2 regions of the Streptomyces sp. NPDC046716 genome follow, and region 1 is predicted to be linked to the other one. Evidence: riboswitches for the same ligand, from Rfam matches in the RefSeq annotation. Region 1 holds a riboswitch; the other holds the start of a gene.
The links. Region 1 has a riboswitch for glycine ahead of gcvT (glycine cleavage system aminomethyltransferase GcvT). Riboswitches for the same ligand answer to the same signal wherever they lie in the genome.

Region 1 (7,197 bases):
CGAAGTCGAAGCCGATCTCGTGCACGCCGAGGACGTTGATCCGGCCGGAGGTCTTGATCTCCTCGACGCGCTGGTCGGCGTGCTCGACGTCGACGGTGCGCGGGGAGTCGCCCTCCAGGCCGAGCAGCACCGCCTTCGGGGTGCCGTGCCCGTGGCCGGTCGCGCCGAGGGAGCCGTACAGCTCGGCGCGTATCGAGGCGGTGTGGGCCAGCAGGCCCTCGTTCTTGAGGCGGCGCGCGAACATCCGGGCGGCGCGCATCGGGCCGACCGTGTGGGAGCTGGACGGGCCGATGCCGATCGAGAACAGGTCGAAGACCGAGATGGCCACGGTGGGACTCCAATGGTGGTGGCGGACGACGCTGTCCGCCGGTGTTCGGAACAGACGGGTGGGACGGGGGACGTGACACGGGGCACCCTGCTCACTGTCCAGTGTGCGGGGTGCCCCGAAAATTCGTACGCCGCAAAGCGTACGGAATGGCTACAGGCCGGGGTACAGAGGGTGCTTCTCCGCGAGTGCGGTCACCCGGGCCTTCAGCGCAGCGGCGTCGTAGGACGGCTTGAGCGTCTCGGCGATGACGTCGGCGACCTCGCGGAAGTCGTCGGCGCCGAAGCCGCGGGTGGCCAGAGCCGGCGTGCCGATGCGCAGGCCGGAGGTGACCATCGGCGGGCGCGGGTCGTTCGGGACCGCGTTGCGGTTGACCGTGATGCCGACCTCGTGGAGCCGGTCCTCGGCCTGCTGACCGTCGAGCTCGGAGTCGCGCAGGTCGACGAGGACCAGGTGCACGTCGGTGCCGCCGGAGGCCACGTTCACGCCGTGGGCGCGGGCGTCCTCCGAGGTCAGGCGCTCGGCGAGGATCTGCGCGCCCTCGATCGTGCGCTGCTGGCGCTCCTTGAAGCCCTCCGAGGCGGCGACCTTGAAGGAGACGGCCTTGGCCGCGATCACGTGCTCCAGGGGGCCGCCCTGGAAGCCCGGGAAGACCGCGGAGTTCAGCTTCTTCGCGAAGTCCTTGTTGCGGGCGAGGATGATGCCGCCGCGCGGGCCGCCGAGCGTCTTGTGCGTCGTGGAGGTGACGACGTCCGCGTACGGCACCGGGTTCGGGTGCAGCCCCGCGGCCACCAGGCCCGCGAAGTGCGCCATGTCGACCCACAGGGTCGCCTCGACCTCGTCGGCGATGCGGCGGAACTCGGCGAAGTCCAGCTGGCGGGGGTAGGCCGACCAGCCCGCGATGATGACCTTCGGGCGGTGCTCCTTGGCCAGGCGCTCGACCTCGGCCATGTCGACCAGGCCGGCCTCGTCCACGTGGTACGCGACCACGTTGAACTGCTTGCCGGAGAAGTTCAGGCGCATGCCGTGCGTGAGGTGGCCGCCGTGCGCCAGGTCCAGGCCGAGGATCGTGTCGCCGGGCTGGGCGATGGCGAACAGGGCGGCCTGGTTCGCGGAGGCGCCCGAGTGCGGCTGCACGTTGGCGTACTCGGCGCCGAACAGCTCCTTCACCCGGTCGATGGCGATCTGCTCGGTGACGTCGACGTGCTCGCAGCCGCCGTAGTAGCGGCGGCCGGGGTAGCCCTCCGCGTACTTGTTGGTGAGGACCGACCCCTGCGCCTCCATGACGGCGACCGGGGCGAAGTTCTCCGACGCGATCATCTCGAGCGTCGACTGCTGGCGGCGCAGCTCGGCGTCGACGGCCGCGGCCACGTCCGGGTCGAGCTCGTGCAGGGATTCGTTCAGTACGGACTTCTGCTCAGTCATGAGGGGGGTCAGCTCCCGGAGAACTCGGTGTACTCGTCGGCGGTGAGCAGGTCGGCGGGCTCCTCGGAGAGGCGGACCTTGAACAGCCAGCCGCCCTCGAAGGGGGCCGAGTTCACGAGCGCCGGGTCGTCCACGACGTCCTGGTTGATCTCGGTGACCTCGCCCGTCACGGGGGAGTACAGGTCGGACACGGACTTGGTCGACTCCAGCTCGCCGCAGGTCTCGCCCGCGGTGGCGGTGTCGCCGACCTCGGGGAGCTGGACGAAGACGATGTCACCGAGCGCGTTGGCCGCGTGCTCCGTGATACCGACCGTGGCGACGCCGTCCTCGGTGGCCGACAGCCACTCGTGTTCCTTGCTGTAGCGCAGCTGCTGGGGGTTGCTCATGAGGCGAATTCTCCTGTACGGGGGAGGGTGCTGATGACGGCGGGGCTGGTGAGGGTCACTTCTGGCGCTTGTAGAACGGCAGAGCCACGACCTCGTACGGCTCGTGCGTACCGCGGATGTCGACGCCGACACCCGTCGTGCCCGGCGTGGCGTGCGAGGGGTCGACGTACGCGATGGCGATCGGCTTGCCGAGCGTCGGGGACGGGGCGCCGGAGGTGATCTCGCCGATCACCCGGCCGTCGGCGACGACGGACATGCCGGCGCGCGGGACGCGGCGGCCCTCGGCGATCAGGCCGACCAGCTTGCGGGGCGGGGCGGTCTCGGCGCGCTCGGCGGCGGCCGCCAGGGCGTCGTGGCCGACGAAGTCATCGCCGTGGGACGTCTTCTCGAACTTGACGACGCGGCCGAGACCGGCGTCGAACGGGGTCAGCTCCGTGGTCAGCTCGTGCCCGTACAGCGGCATGCCCGCCTCCAGGCGCAGCGTGTCCCGGCAGGACAGGCCGCACGGCACGAGGCCGTACTCGGCGCCCGCGTCGGTCAGCGCCCGCCACAGCTTCTCGGCGTCGGCCGGGGCGACGAACAGCTCGAAGCCGTCCTCGCCGGTGTAGCCGGTGCGGGCGATGAGCGCCTCGACGCCCGCGACGGTGCCGGGCAGGCCCGCGTAGTACTTGAGCCCGTCCAGGTCGGCGTCGGTGACGGACTTCACGATGGCGGGGGAGTTCGGGCCCTGCACGGCGATCAGCGCGTACGCGTCCCGGTCGTCGCGCACCTCGGCGTCGAACCCGGCGGCGCGCTCGGTCAGCGCGTCGAGCACGATCTGGGCGTTGCCCGCGTTGGCGACGACCATGTACGTGGTCTCCGCGAGGCGGTAGACGATCAGGTCGTCGAGGATGCCGCCGTCGGCGCGGCAGATCATCGTGTAGCGGGCGCGGCCGACGCCGACGGAGCCGATGTTGCCGACGAGCGCGAAGTTGAGCAGGTCCACGGCCTGGGCGCCGGTGACGGTGATCTCGCCCATGTGGGACAGGTCGAAGAGTCCGGCCTGCGTCCGTACGGCGTTGTGCTCGTCGCGCTCACTGCCGTAGCGCAGGGGCATGTCCCAGCCGGCGAAATCGGTCATCGTGGCGCCGAGCGACCGGTGCAGGGCGTCGAGCGCGGTCAGGCGGGAAGGCGTAGGGCTCATTGCTGGTGCTCCAGGGCATGACGGCGAGGGCGAAGTGTCCTCCCCATCTGTCATCGGAACCTGAGAGGTTCGCCCCGGGGGGCTTGCACCTTGGGTGGGGCCGCCGTACGAGACGGTCGGCCCGCTTTTCAGATGTGCCTCGCCCGCGCGGTTCGGGGCCTGAGAGATTCAAGGGAGGGACTTGCTCCTTCGGCGCCCAGGTCACTGTGTGCCTGGAACTCTCCCGCGCGGATTCAAGCGGCCTGTATGCAGTTGGCGCGCACATCATTGCATGTCCGGGGAACGGGGAAACAGATCGGAGGGCATTACCTACTCTTTACACTTGGTGGGGAGAAGTGGCGTGACCGGAACGGGGAGGACGATCACGGTGCACAAGGAGTTGGCGGGGGCGTACGCGACCACGGCGCCGGCGGTGGCGGGGGTGCGCGTTCCCCGGCAGCGCTCGGTGCGGGACCTGCGGGGGCGCGGCGGCCGCACCCCGCGCCGGATCGGCTTCGCGGCGGGTGACCTGGTGGTGCTGTCGGGGCTGCCGGGCAGCGGGAAGTCCACGCTGATGCGGCGCGTGGTCACCGTGGTGCGGATCGACTCCCAGGACGCCCGGGAGCGCTGGGCCGCCCGGATGCCGCGCTGGGTGCCGTACGCGCTCTACCGGCCGCTGGTCCGCGTCGCGCACTACGCGGGCCTGCGCCGCGCCATGCGCACCGGCGCCAGCGTCGTCGTGCACGACTGCGGCACCCAGGCCTGGGTGCGCCGCTGGGTGACGCGGACGGCCGGGCGGCGTGGCGCGGCCGTCCATCTGATCCTGCTCGACGTGACGCCCGACCTGGCCCTGGAGGGGCAGCGCGATCGCGGCCGCGGCGTCTCGCGGTACGCGTTCGCCCGGCACCGCAGGGCGGTCACCGCGCTCGTCACGTCGACGGAGTCCGGGGACCTGCCGGCCGGCATCGAGTCGGCGGTGCTCCTCGACCGCGCCGCGTCCGACGCACTCGGCGGAATCACGTTCCTGGAGCCCTGAGACCGAGGGGGAGTCCCCTCGGCGGTACCGCCGAACGGGTTATCGTCGGCCCGGACCGTATGGCAGGGGCAGAGCAGAGGTTGAAGGCAGCTATGGAGACGCCGGGCATCCCGGAGCAGGGGCACGAGCACTACGCGCAGGGCGAGGGCGATGCGCACGCCCACCCGCAGCCGCAGCACAGCTGGCCCGCGAACGAGGTGGAGGAGGTCCTCTCCGCGGCGCTCGGCCGCCCCGAGGCCGGCGGCCGCATCGTCGAGGTGCTCGGCCGCGGCCATCTGTGGATCCCGCTGCCCAAGGGCGGCGGCCCGGCCAGCCGGGACCTCGATCTGCCCACCCTGGAGATCGAGGGCCAGGCCTACGTGCCCGTCTTCAGCTCCGAGCACGAGTTCATGCGGGTCACCGGCGGCCGGATGGACTGCACGGTGGCCCCGGCGGTGGAGTTCGCCCGCGGGCTGCCGCCGCAGGTCGGCCTCGCCGTGAACCCGGACGGCACCATCGGCGTCCCGCTCCCGCCCCCGGCCGTCGCCGAGCTGGCCCGCGGCGGGCGCACCCCGCTGGACGGACCGGCGACCGGCGGGCGGGTCGTGCTGTCCGAGCCGGACTGGCAGGACGACCCGGTCGACCTCCTGACCGCGGTGCGCGAGGAGTTCGACGCGACCGGCGCCGTCCGCACGGCGCGCCGCTGTCTCGCGGTCGTCGAGGACGGCGCCCCGTCGCTGTTCATCGGCGTGGAACTGACGGAGCACGACGGCTCGGCGGCACCGGCGGGTCCGGCGCGGGACGTCGCGCTGGACGCGCTCGGCCGTGCGCTGGGCCGGATGCCGGTCGCCTGGCCGGTGAATCTCGTCTTCCTCGACGTCACCCAGGACCCGGTCGCCGACTGGCTGCGGACGCGTGTTCGTCCGTTCTACGCACGAGAGGTGTGACACCGTCCGTCAAGTCGGTGTCAGTAACGCCGCTTAAGCTGGTTTCATGACCTGACCGGGCGGTGTCACGCCCCCGGTGCGGGGCAATCGGGCGAAACGCAGACTGGCAGCAGTTCACGAAGGGGCGGTTACGGGTGAGTGCGTCGGGCACGGCCGCGGCCGGACAGGTCGAGCAGATGCTGCGCCAGGTGACTCCCGGGCGCTACGACGCGTACGAGGCGCTGCTCAAGGCGCTCGCCGACCCCGCGGCGGGCCAGGTCTGGATGCTGCTCTGGCACGGCCAGGCGGGCTCCCCCGACGCCCAGTACGGGAACATGGAGGTCGACGGCTTCGGGTACGCCCCCTGCGTCACCTCCGCCCAGGAGCTCTCCGCCTCCGGCTGGTCGCGCGCGTACGAGGTGGTCGGCGGCGTCGACGCGGCCCGCACGCTCTTCCCGGACCACTACGGCCTCTGGCTCAACCCGCACGCGCCGGGCGGCGGCGTCGGCATCCCCTGGCTGGACCTGCGCCGGATCGCGGGCGGCCTCGACCGGCAGCCGGCCGGTCCGCTGCGGCTGTCCGAGCCGACGATCGACCTCCCGCAGTTCTACGCGGTCCTCGCGCAGAACGCGCACCGGACGACCGCCGTGCGCGCGCTGCGCCGCGCCTGGGTGCAGCCCGCGCTCGGCGCGCCGTACCTCGCCATCGGCCTCGACGTGTACGACACGTCGCCCGCGTCGGTGGACTCCGTGCGCGCGATGATGCAGCAGTCCATCTCGGCGGTGCCGGACGGCCTGCCGGTGTCCACGGTCGCGATGTCCGACGAGTACGACCCGGTGGCGATGTGGCTGCGGGCGAACGCCCGGCCGTTCTACGACCGCGAGGCGCATGCCGCTCCGGCCGGGCAGGCCGGTGGGGGATACGGTTATCCGCCGCCGTACGGTGCGTCGTTCTGACCGCTTTGTCCTCAAACGCCGGACGGGCTGGATCATCCGCCTGAACCTCAAGTCCTCCTCAACTCCGCGTGCGCGGCGGTCATTTCGGGAAGGGACGGGTTGGGGGAGACAAGCGCCCTCCTGGGGCCAATGTCCGACTCGCGGCCTCTTCGGCCCCAACTGCCCACTGTCCGCACGCCGTTGACCGCCGTCCGGATAACGGAACGCCCCAGACAGCATCACGTTTAGGCATCCTTTCCCCGTCAAGTCTGGCAACAGATCGCACACAGGTTGAAGACTCCCGCTCCAAGGGGTTCGACCTCGTGTACGAGCCCTCTGAGAACGACGGACTGAACCACGCCGCCACCAGCGGCAAGTGCGGGCCGGTCACCGCCGGTTGAGAGGGGTCCCTGCCACGATGACGGCACCATTGCACGACACGACTGCGGAGGCGGAGCCGGTCGCGTCGGTCGACGCTGCCGCGAGCCAGTCAGGCGGCAAGGTCGAAGGACGGTCGCTGAAGCAGATCGCCTGGAACCGCCTCAAGCGGGACAAGGTCGCCCTGGCCGGTGGCATCGTTGTCGTCCTCCTGATCCTGGTCGCGGTCTTCGCCCCGCTCATCGTCGGTCTGCTGGGCCATCCGCCCAACGACTTCCACCAGGACAAGCTGGACCCGCTGACCAACCTGCCCACCGGTTCGCTGGGCGGCGTCAGCGGCGACTACCTGTTCGGCGTCGAGCCCAACAAGGGCCGCGACATCTTCAGCCGCGTCGTCTACGGCGCCCGGATCTCGCTGCTCGTCGCGTTCCTCGCGGCGATCGTCGCCGTCGTGCTCGGCACGATCTTCGGCGTCGTCGCGGGCTACTTCGGCGGCTGGGTCGACTCGGTCATCAGCCGGGTCATGGACGTGCTGCTCGCCTTCCCGCAGCTGCTCTTCATCATCTCGCTGGTCTCCGTGCTCCCCGACGACCTGCTCGGGCTGACCGGCACCGGCGTCCGCGTCGCCATCCTCGTCCTGGTCAT
Region 2 (7,197 bases), on a different contig from region 1:
TGGAGAAGGAGCAGGCCACCGTGGACGTGAGCCGTTCGGAGAAGATCGTCGTGGACGCCTTGCGAGCAGCGCGACAGCCTGATTACGCTCGGTCGTCCTCCCAGTGAGGCGTATGTGCATGGGGGATGTAGTGCGAGGGCATGAGGTTGCGGGGGGTCGGCGCACCGTAGGCGGGGTGCGTGGTGGAAACTGTTTGGCGGATACGGACGTTGTGAGGATGTCCGTGTTCGTGATGTACGCCGATGTGTGCAGTCAGGGTTCGTCCTGCCCCACGGGCGGGTCTGTTTCGGTCAAGGGGAATCGCCCGTGAAGTTGTTTGCGAAGTTGTTCGGCAAGAGCGCACGTGAAGATGGTCGTCACCGTGCGTCGCGCCAGGGAGACGTGCCGGAGACGCAGGTGGGCGAGCGCCCGCTGTTCCGGGACCAGGTCGGCGGTGACAATTCGGGCGGACAGGGCGCGTCGTCTGTTGACCCTGCCGGTTCCGGCCGCATAGGTTTCGGGGAACCGTCAACCTCAAGTTCGGGTGGAGGGTTTGGCCCTGGCCCGTACGCGTCCCAAGCCCCCGCGGGGCAGCCGCGGCAGGAGGATCCGTCCATGTCGGCTCTGGTGTGTCAGAGGTGTGGGAACCGGAACGGCGAGAACAGCCGGTTCTGTTCCAACTGCGGTGCGCCGCTGCGGGGCGGGGTGGCGGCCGAGGGGCCGTCGGAGACCACCTCCACGATCTCCATCTCCGGTCTCGAGTCCTACGACCCCGAGGCCACCGGTCAGACGCAGCTTCCGACGCTGTCGCCCGAGGCGCAGGCCGCGGTCGACGCGCTGCCGCTGGGCTCGGCGCTCCTGGTGGTGCGACGCGGTCCGAACTCGGGCAGCCGCTTCCTCCTCGACGGCGAGCTGACCACGGCGGGCCGGCATCCGCAGAGCGACATCTTCCTGGACGACGTGACCGTGTCGCGCCGCCACGTGGAGTTCCGTCGCCTCCAGGACGGCTCGTTCACCGTCGCCGACGTCGGCAGCCTCAACGGCACGTACGTGAACCGTGAGCGCATCGACTCGGTGACGCTGAACAACGGCGACGAGGTGCAGATCGGCAAGTACCGGCTGGTCTTCTACGCGGCGACCCAGCGAGGTATCTGACCCACCAGCGAACCGTCAGGAAGGTCCATGCTTCACACACCGAGGGGCGGTGCCGGCAGCGGCACCGCCACCGTGGACAGTCGGCTGATGAGCATCGGCACCGTACTGAACGTGCTGCGCGACGAGTTTCCCGAAGTCACGATCTCCAAGATTCGGTTCCTGGAGTCGGAGGGGCTCATCGAGCCGCAGCGGACGCCCTCGGGCTACCGCAAGTTCAGCCCGGAAGACGTCGAGCGACTCGCCCACGTCCTGCGGATGCAGCGGGACCACTACCTGCCGCTGAAGGTCATCAAGGAGCAGCTCGACGCCCTGGAGCGGGGCGAGTCCCTGCCCGTGCCCGCGCCGGGGCGGCCCGGCGACGCCGTCGCGGAGGAGAGCGGAGACGCTCCGACCGCCGCCCGCGTCGGCCGGGACGAGCTGCTCGCCGCCGCCGGGACCGACGAGGCGGAGCTCGACGAGTGGGAGTCGTACGGGCTCATCGCCCAACTGCCCGACGGCGGGTACGACGCCTCGGCGGTACTGGTCGCCGAGCTGATCGGCGAGCTCGGCCGGTTCGGGATCGGCCCGCGCCACCTGCGGGTCATGCGGGCCGCCGCGGACCGCGAGGCGGGCCTGGTGGACTCCGTCGTCGCACCGCTGAAGGTGCACCGCAACCCGCAGACCAGGACGCTCGCGCAGGCGCGCGCCAAGGAGCTCGCGGGGCTCACGGTGAAGCTGCACGCGGCACTTGTGCAGACCGCTCTCGGGGTGCGTCTTCCCTGATCGCAGGGGCGGGTGAGCGCCGTCGGCCCGGCATCCGGCGCATGCCCGACTACCCAAACCTGCCGGGCACGTCCTAGGGTTGCTGTGTGAACGAGCTCGACGTCGTAGGTGTCCGGGTCGAAATGCCCTCCAACCAGCCGATCGTGCTCCTGCGTGAAGTGGGAGGCGACCGCTACCTCCCCATCTGGATCGGACCGGGGGAGGCGACGGCCATCGCCTTCGCTCAGCAGGGCATGGCCCCCGCGCGTCCGCTGACGCACGACCTGTTCAAGGACGTGCTGGAGGCGGTCGGGCAGGAGCTCACGGAAGTACGCATCACGGACCTGCGGGAAGGCGTCTTCTACGCGGAGCTGGTGTTCGCGAGCGGCGTGGAGGTCAGCGCCCGCCCGTCGGACGCCATAGCCCTCGCCCTGCGCACCGGTACGCCGATCTTCGGCAGCGACGGGGTGCTGGACGACGCCGGGATCGCGATTCCGGACGAGCAGGAGGACGAGGTGGAGAAGTTCCGCGAGTTCCTCGATCAGATCTCGCCCGAAGATTTCGGGACGAACAGTCAGTGATCGGCAGATAGTGACCTGAGGGTCGTGAAGTGAGGCGGTCGCCTGGTGGCGGCCGCCTCGGCGCATTCGGCTAGCCTTTCCCCGCTGCGGGGTACGCGAAACCACTCTTAGGGTGATTATCACTCGGCGTGGCGAGTGTGGCGTTCGTTGACGCACCCCCAGTGACTGCTTACCGTCGACAGGGCAGGTCATAAGAGGAGGTCGGCGTGAGAAGCAGCGGCGACGGTACGGCTACGGGCGGTCCGTACACGTTTCACGGCAGCGCGGCCGATCACATTCCGCAGCGTCCGCAGGCGGTGTCTGTGGCGGCGGGAGCGGATGGCGACGCGACTTCCGAGGAGATCGGATACCGGGGACCGACCGCGTGTGCGGCGGCCGGCATCACCTATCGGCAGCTCGACTACTGGGCCAGGACCGGCCTGGTCGAGCCCAGTGTGCGGCCCGCGTACGGGTCGGGGACCCAGCGGCTCTACAGCTTCCGGGACGTCGTCGTCCTGAAGGTCGTGAAGCGGTTCCTCGACACGGGGGTCTCCCTGCAGAACATCCGGACCGCGGTGCAGCACCTGCGGGAGCGGGGTTTCCGGGACCTCGAGCGCATGACCCTCATGAGCGACGGCGCCACCGTGTACGAGTGCACGTCGCCGGACGAGGTCCACGACCTGCTCCAGGGCGGGCAGGGGATCTTCGGCATCGCGGTGGGGGTCGTCTGGCGGGACGTGGAGAGCGCGCTGTCGCAGCTGCACGGGGAGCGGGTGGACACCGGCGAGACCATCGTCAGGACGAATCCCGCGGACGAGCTCGCGAGGCGGCGCAACCGGGCCGTGTGACGGTGGTGCGGCCGCGTTGTCAGTGCCGTAGGGCAGCATCGGTGGTGTGAGAACCGCACCGACGATTCTGCATCTCGACATGGATGCCTTCTACGCCTCCGCGGAGCAGGCGGCGAAGCCCAGCCTGCGCGGGAAAGCCGTCGTCGTGGGCGGGCTCGGACCGCGCGGGGTCGTGGCCACCGCCTCGTACGAGGCGCGCAGGTTCGGGGTGCACTCCGCCATGCCGATGGGGCAGGCGCGGCGGCTCGCGCCGAACGCCGCGTACCTCGTGCCCCGGTTCCGGCTGTACCGGGAGATCAGCGAGCAGGTGATGGCCCTTCTGCGGGAGCTTTCGCCGCTCGTGGAGCCCTTGAGCCTGGACGAGGCGTTCGTCGATCTGGAGGCCGGTGAGACGGCCTGGGACGCGCGTTCCGCGGAAGCCGTGGGGCTGAAGTTGCGCGGTGACATCCGACGGGTGACCGGGCTCAGCGGATCCGTGGGGCTCGCCGTCTCCAAGATGCTCGCGAAGATCGCCTCCGAGGAGGCCAAGCCGGACGGGCTGCTGCTGATACCGCCGGGGACCGAGCGGGAGCTGCTCGGGCCGAAGTCCGTACGGATCCTGCCGGGCGTCGGGCCGGCCACCGGGGACCATCTGCGCCGGGCGGGGATCCACACCGTCGAGGAGATCGCCGAGGCGGGCGAGGACGAGCTCGTACGGATGCTGGGGAAGGCCCACGGAAGTCATCTGCACGCGATGGCGCTCGCGCGGGACGAGCGGCCGGTCGTCGCCGAGCGGGACTCCAAGTCCGTCTCCGTCGAGGACACGTACGACGTCGACATCCATGACCGGGTGCGGGTCCGCATGGAGGTGCAGCGGCTCGCCGACCGGTGCGTGGAGCGGCTGCGGGCCGCCGGGAGATCGGGGCGGACCGTGGTGCTGAAGGTGCGGCGGTACGACTTCTCGACCCTGACGCGGTCCGAGACGCTGCGCGGGCCGACCGATGATCCGGGGGTGGTCCGGGAGGCCGCCGCGCGGCTCCTCGAGGGCGTGGACACCACCGGCGGCGTGCGGCTGCTCGGAGTAGGTGTCAGCGGGCTCGCCGACTTCACGCAGGAGGACCTGTTCGCCCAGGCCGCCGCCGCTTCCGAGGAGGCGGCGGCAGCCGTGGTGGAGGAGGCCGAGGAGACGGTCGGTCCGGTCGAGGACGTGGTCGAGGAGCCTGCGGCGCGGCGATGGATGGCCGGGCACGATGTGCGGCACGCCGAGTTCGGGCGCGGGTGGGTGCAGGGGAGTGGGGTCGGGCGGGTCACCGTGCGGTTCGAGACGCCTTACTCCGTGGAGCCGGGGCGGGTGCGGACGTTCTCCGTCGACGACCCGTTGTTGGAGGCCGCTGATCCGTTGCCGCTCGTGGAGGTGGCTGCCGGGTGAGGGGGCGATCCGGGTACGCGTGGAGTGTGGCTGGTCGCGCAGTTCCCCGCGCCCCTGGCGGGGGTCAGGTCGGGTCGGTTTCCGTGCCTGCGATGTGGCCGAAGGACAGGTCCGGGTTCTCCGGGGCCGATACGTCGAGGCCGTAGTGGTGGTAGAGCTGCAGTTCCTGTTCGGGGGAGAGGTGGCGGCCCACGCCGAAGTCGGGGGCGTCCTTGATCAGGGAGCGTTCGAAGGGGACGCGCAGGGTGCCGTCGACCAGTTCGCTCGGCTCCAGGGGGACGAAGGCGTCCCGGCTGAACAGGCCGGTCCGTATGGCCGCCCACTCCGGAACGCCCGTGGCGTCGTCGAGGTAGACCTCGTCGATGGTGCCGATCTTCGTTCCGTTGCGGTCGAGCGCCTTGCGGCCGATCAGGTTGCGCGGATCGATGTCGGTCTGCACGGGCCCTCCAGCAGGTCGCAACTCGTCTGTAAGCACTACGAAAGAGCACATTGGGGAAGGCGGCCACTCGAGGGTGACGGCCAGGTCGCCGCTGGTAGGCTGGCGAATGGCTGCTGACCCCGTGCGGGAGAGTCCACCGACTGCCGTCGGAGGACGCCGAAGGAGCAAATCCTCCCCGGAATCTCTCAGGCCCCTGTACCGCACGGACGAGGTCACTCTGGAAAGCAGGGCGGGGTGCACGGTGCCCGCCCTCACCGACGGTGAAAGCCGGTGTGCCCCGTGATTCGGGCGGGCGGCCGGTGAAGCTCTCAGGTTGAGATGACAGAGGGGGAGGCCGTCCGGGCACCAGCGCCGTGGTGCCCCTCGCAGGTCGCAATGACCAGGAGGCCTCCGCCATGACCGCCCACCGCATTCCGCTCGCGCAGCTGGAACAGGGAATCCCCTTCGAACAGCGCCACATCGGTCCCGACGACGCCGCTCAGGCCAAGATGCTCGCGCAGGTCGGCTACGGCTCGCTCGACGAGCTGACGGCGGCCGCGGTGCCGGACGTGATCAAGAGCACCGAGGCGCTGGAGCTGCCCGCGGCCCGCACCGAGGCCGAGGTGCTCGAGGAGCTCCGCTCGCTCGCCGACCGCAATCAGGTGCTCGGCTCGATGATCGGGCTCGGCTACTACGGGACGTTCACGCCGCCCGTCATCCTGCGCAACGTCATGGAGAACCCCTCCTGGTACACGGCGTACACGCCCTACCAGCCGGAGATCTCGCAGGGCCGCCTGGAGGCGCTGCTCAACTTCCAGACCATGGTCGCCGAGCTGACCGGGCTGCCGACCTCCGGCGCCTCGCTGCTCGACGAGGGCACGGCCGCCGCCGAGGCCATGGCGCTGTCACGGCGCATCGGCAAGGTCAAGAACGGCGTGTACGTCATCGACGCCGACGCGCTGCCGCAGACCGTCGCCGTGATCCGGACCCGGGCCGAGCCGACCGGCGTCGAGATCGTCGTCGCCGACCTGAGCGACGGCATCCCCGCCGAGGTCGCCGAGCGCGGGGTCGTCGGTGTGCTGGTGCAGTACCCCGGTGCCTCCGGCGCGGTGCGCGACATCAAGCCCGTCATCGACCAGGCGCACGAGCTGGGCGCCATCGTCACCGTCGCCGCCGACCTGCTCGCTCTGACGCTGCTGACCTCGCCCGGTGAGCTGGGCGCGGACATCGCCGTCGGCACCACGCAGCGGTTCGGTGTGCCGATGGGCTTCGGCGGGCCGCACGCCGGTTACATGGCGGTCCGCGAGAAGTTCGCGCGCTCGCTGCCGGGCCGTCTCGTGGGCGTCTCCGTCGACGCCGACGGCAACAAGGCGTACCGCCTCGCCCTCCAGACGCGCGAGCAGCACATCCGCCGCGAGAAGGCGACCAGCAACATCTGCACCGCACAGGTGCTGCTCGCCGTCATGGCCGGCATGTACGCCGTCTACCACGGGCCCGACGGGCTGAAGTCCATCGCACGGCGCACCCACCGCTACGCCACCCTGCTGGCCGCAGGACTCACGGCGGGCGGTGTCGAGGTCGTGCACCAGGCGTACTTCGACACCGTGACCGTACGGGTGCCGGGCCGGGCCGCCGCCGTGGTGAGCGCCGCGCGGGAGAACGGGGTGAACCTGCGGCTCGTCGACGCCGACCGGGTCTCGGTCGCCTGCGACGAGACCACCACCCGCGCCCAGCTCGGCATCGTCTGGGAGGCCTTCGGCGTCGCGGGCGCCGACATCCAGGCGCTGGACGCCGCGACCGAGGACGCGCTGCCGGACGCGCGGCTGCGCGGCGACGCCTACCTGACCCACCCCGTCTTCCACCAGTACCGCTCCGAGACCGCGATGCTGCGCTACCTGCGCCGGCTCGCCGACCGCGACTACGCGCTGGACCGCGGCATGATCCCGCTCGGCTCCTGCACGATGAAGCTCAACGCGACGACGGAGATGGAGCCGGTCACCTGGCCCGAGTTCGGACAGCTGCACCCCTTCGCGCCGGCCGAGCAGGCGCAGGGCTACCTCACGCTCATCCGTGAGCTGGAGGAGCGGC

Region 2: another riboswitch for glycine. It lies ahead of gcvP (aminomethyl-transferring glycine dehydrogenase); the one in region 1 lies ahead of gcvT (glycine cleavage system aminomethyltransferase GcvT).

The regions. Positions count from the first base shown of each region.
Region 1 is NZ_JBEYYU010000034.1:40,754-47,950, forward strand. It holds gene ABZ930_RS24535 (L-serine ammonia-lyase) at 1-328, opposite strand, end outside; gene glyA (serine hydroxymethyltransferase) at 479-1,750, opposite strand; gene gcvH (glycine cleavage system protein GcvH) at 1,759-2,136, opposite strand; gene gcvT (glycine cleavage system aminomethyltransferase GcvT) at 2,192-3,319, opposite strand; glycine riboswitch at 3,458-3,555, opposite strand; gene ABZ930_RS24555 (AAA family ATPase) at 3,660-4,334, shown strand; gene ABZ930_RS24560 (enhanced serine sensitivity protein SseB) at 4,427-5,260, shown strand; gene ABZ930_RS24565 (enhanced serine sensitivity protein SseB C-terminal domain-containing protein) at 5,395-6,195, shown strand; gene ABZ930_RS24570 (ABC transporter permease) at 6,593-7,197, shown strand, end outside.
Region 2 is NZ_JBEYYU010000064.1:33,113-40,309, reverse strand. It holds gene ABZ930_RS34095 (DUF881 domain-containing protein) at 1-107, shown strand, start outside; gene ABZ930_RS34090 (FHA domain-containing protein) at 190-1,134, shown strand; gene ABZ930_RS34085 (MerR family transcriptional regulator) at 1,162-1,896, shown strand; gene ABZ930_RS34080 (bifunctional nuclease family protein) at 1,983-2,456, shown strand; gene ABZ930_RS34075 (MerR family transcriptional regulator) at 2,663-3,283, shown strand; gene ABZ930_RS34070 (DNA polymerase IV) at 3,330-4,691, shown strand; gene ABZ930_RS34065 (PRC-barrel domain-containing protein) at 4,756-5,130, opposite strand; glycine riboswitch at 5,245-5,341, shown strand; gene gcvP (aminomethyl-transferring glycine dehydrogenase) at 5,526-7,197, shown strand, end outside.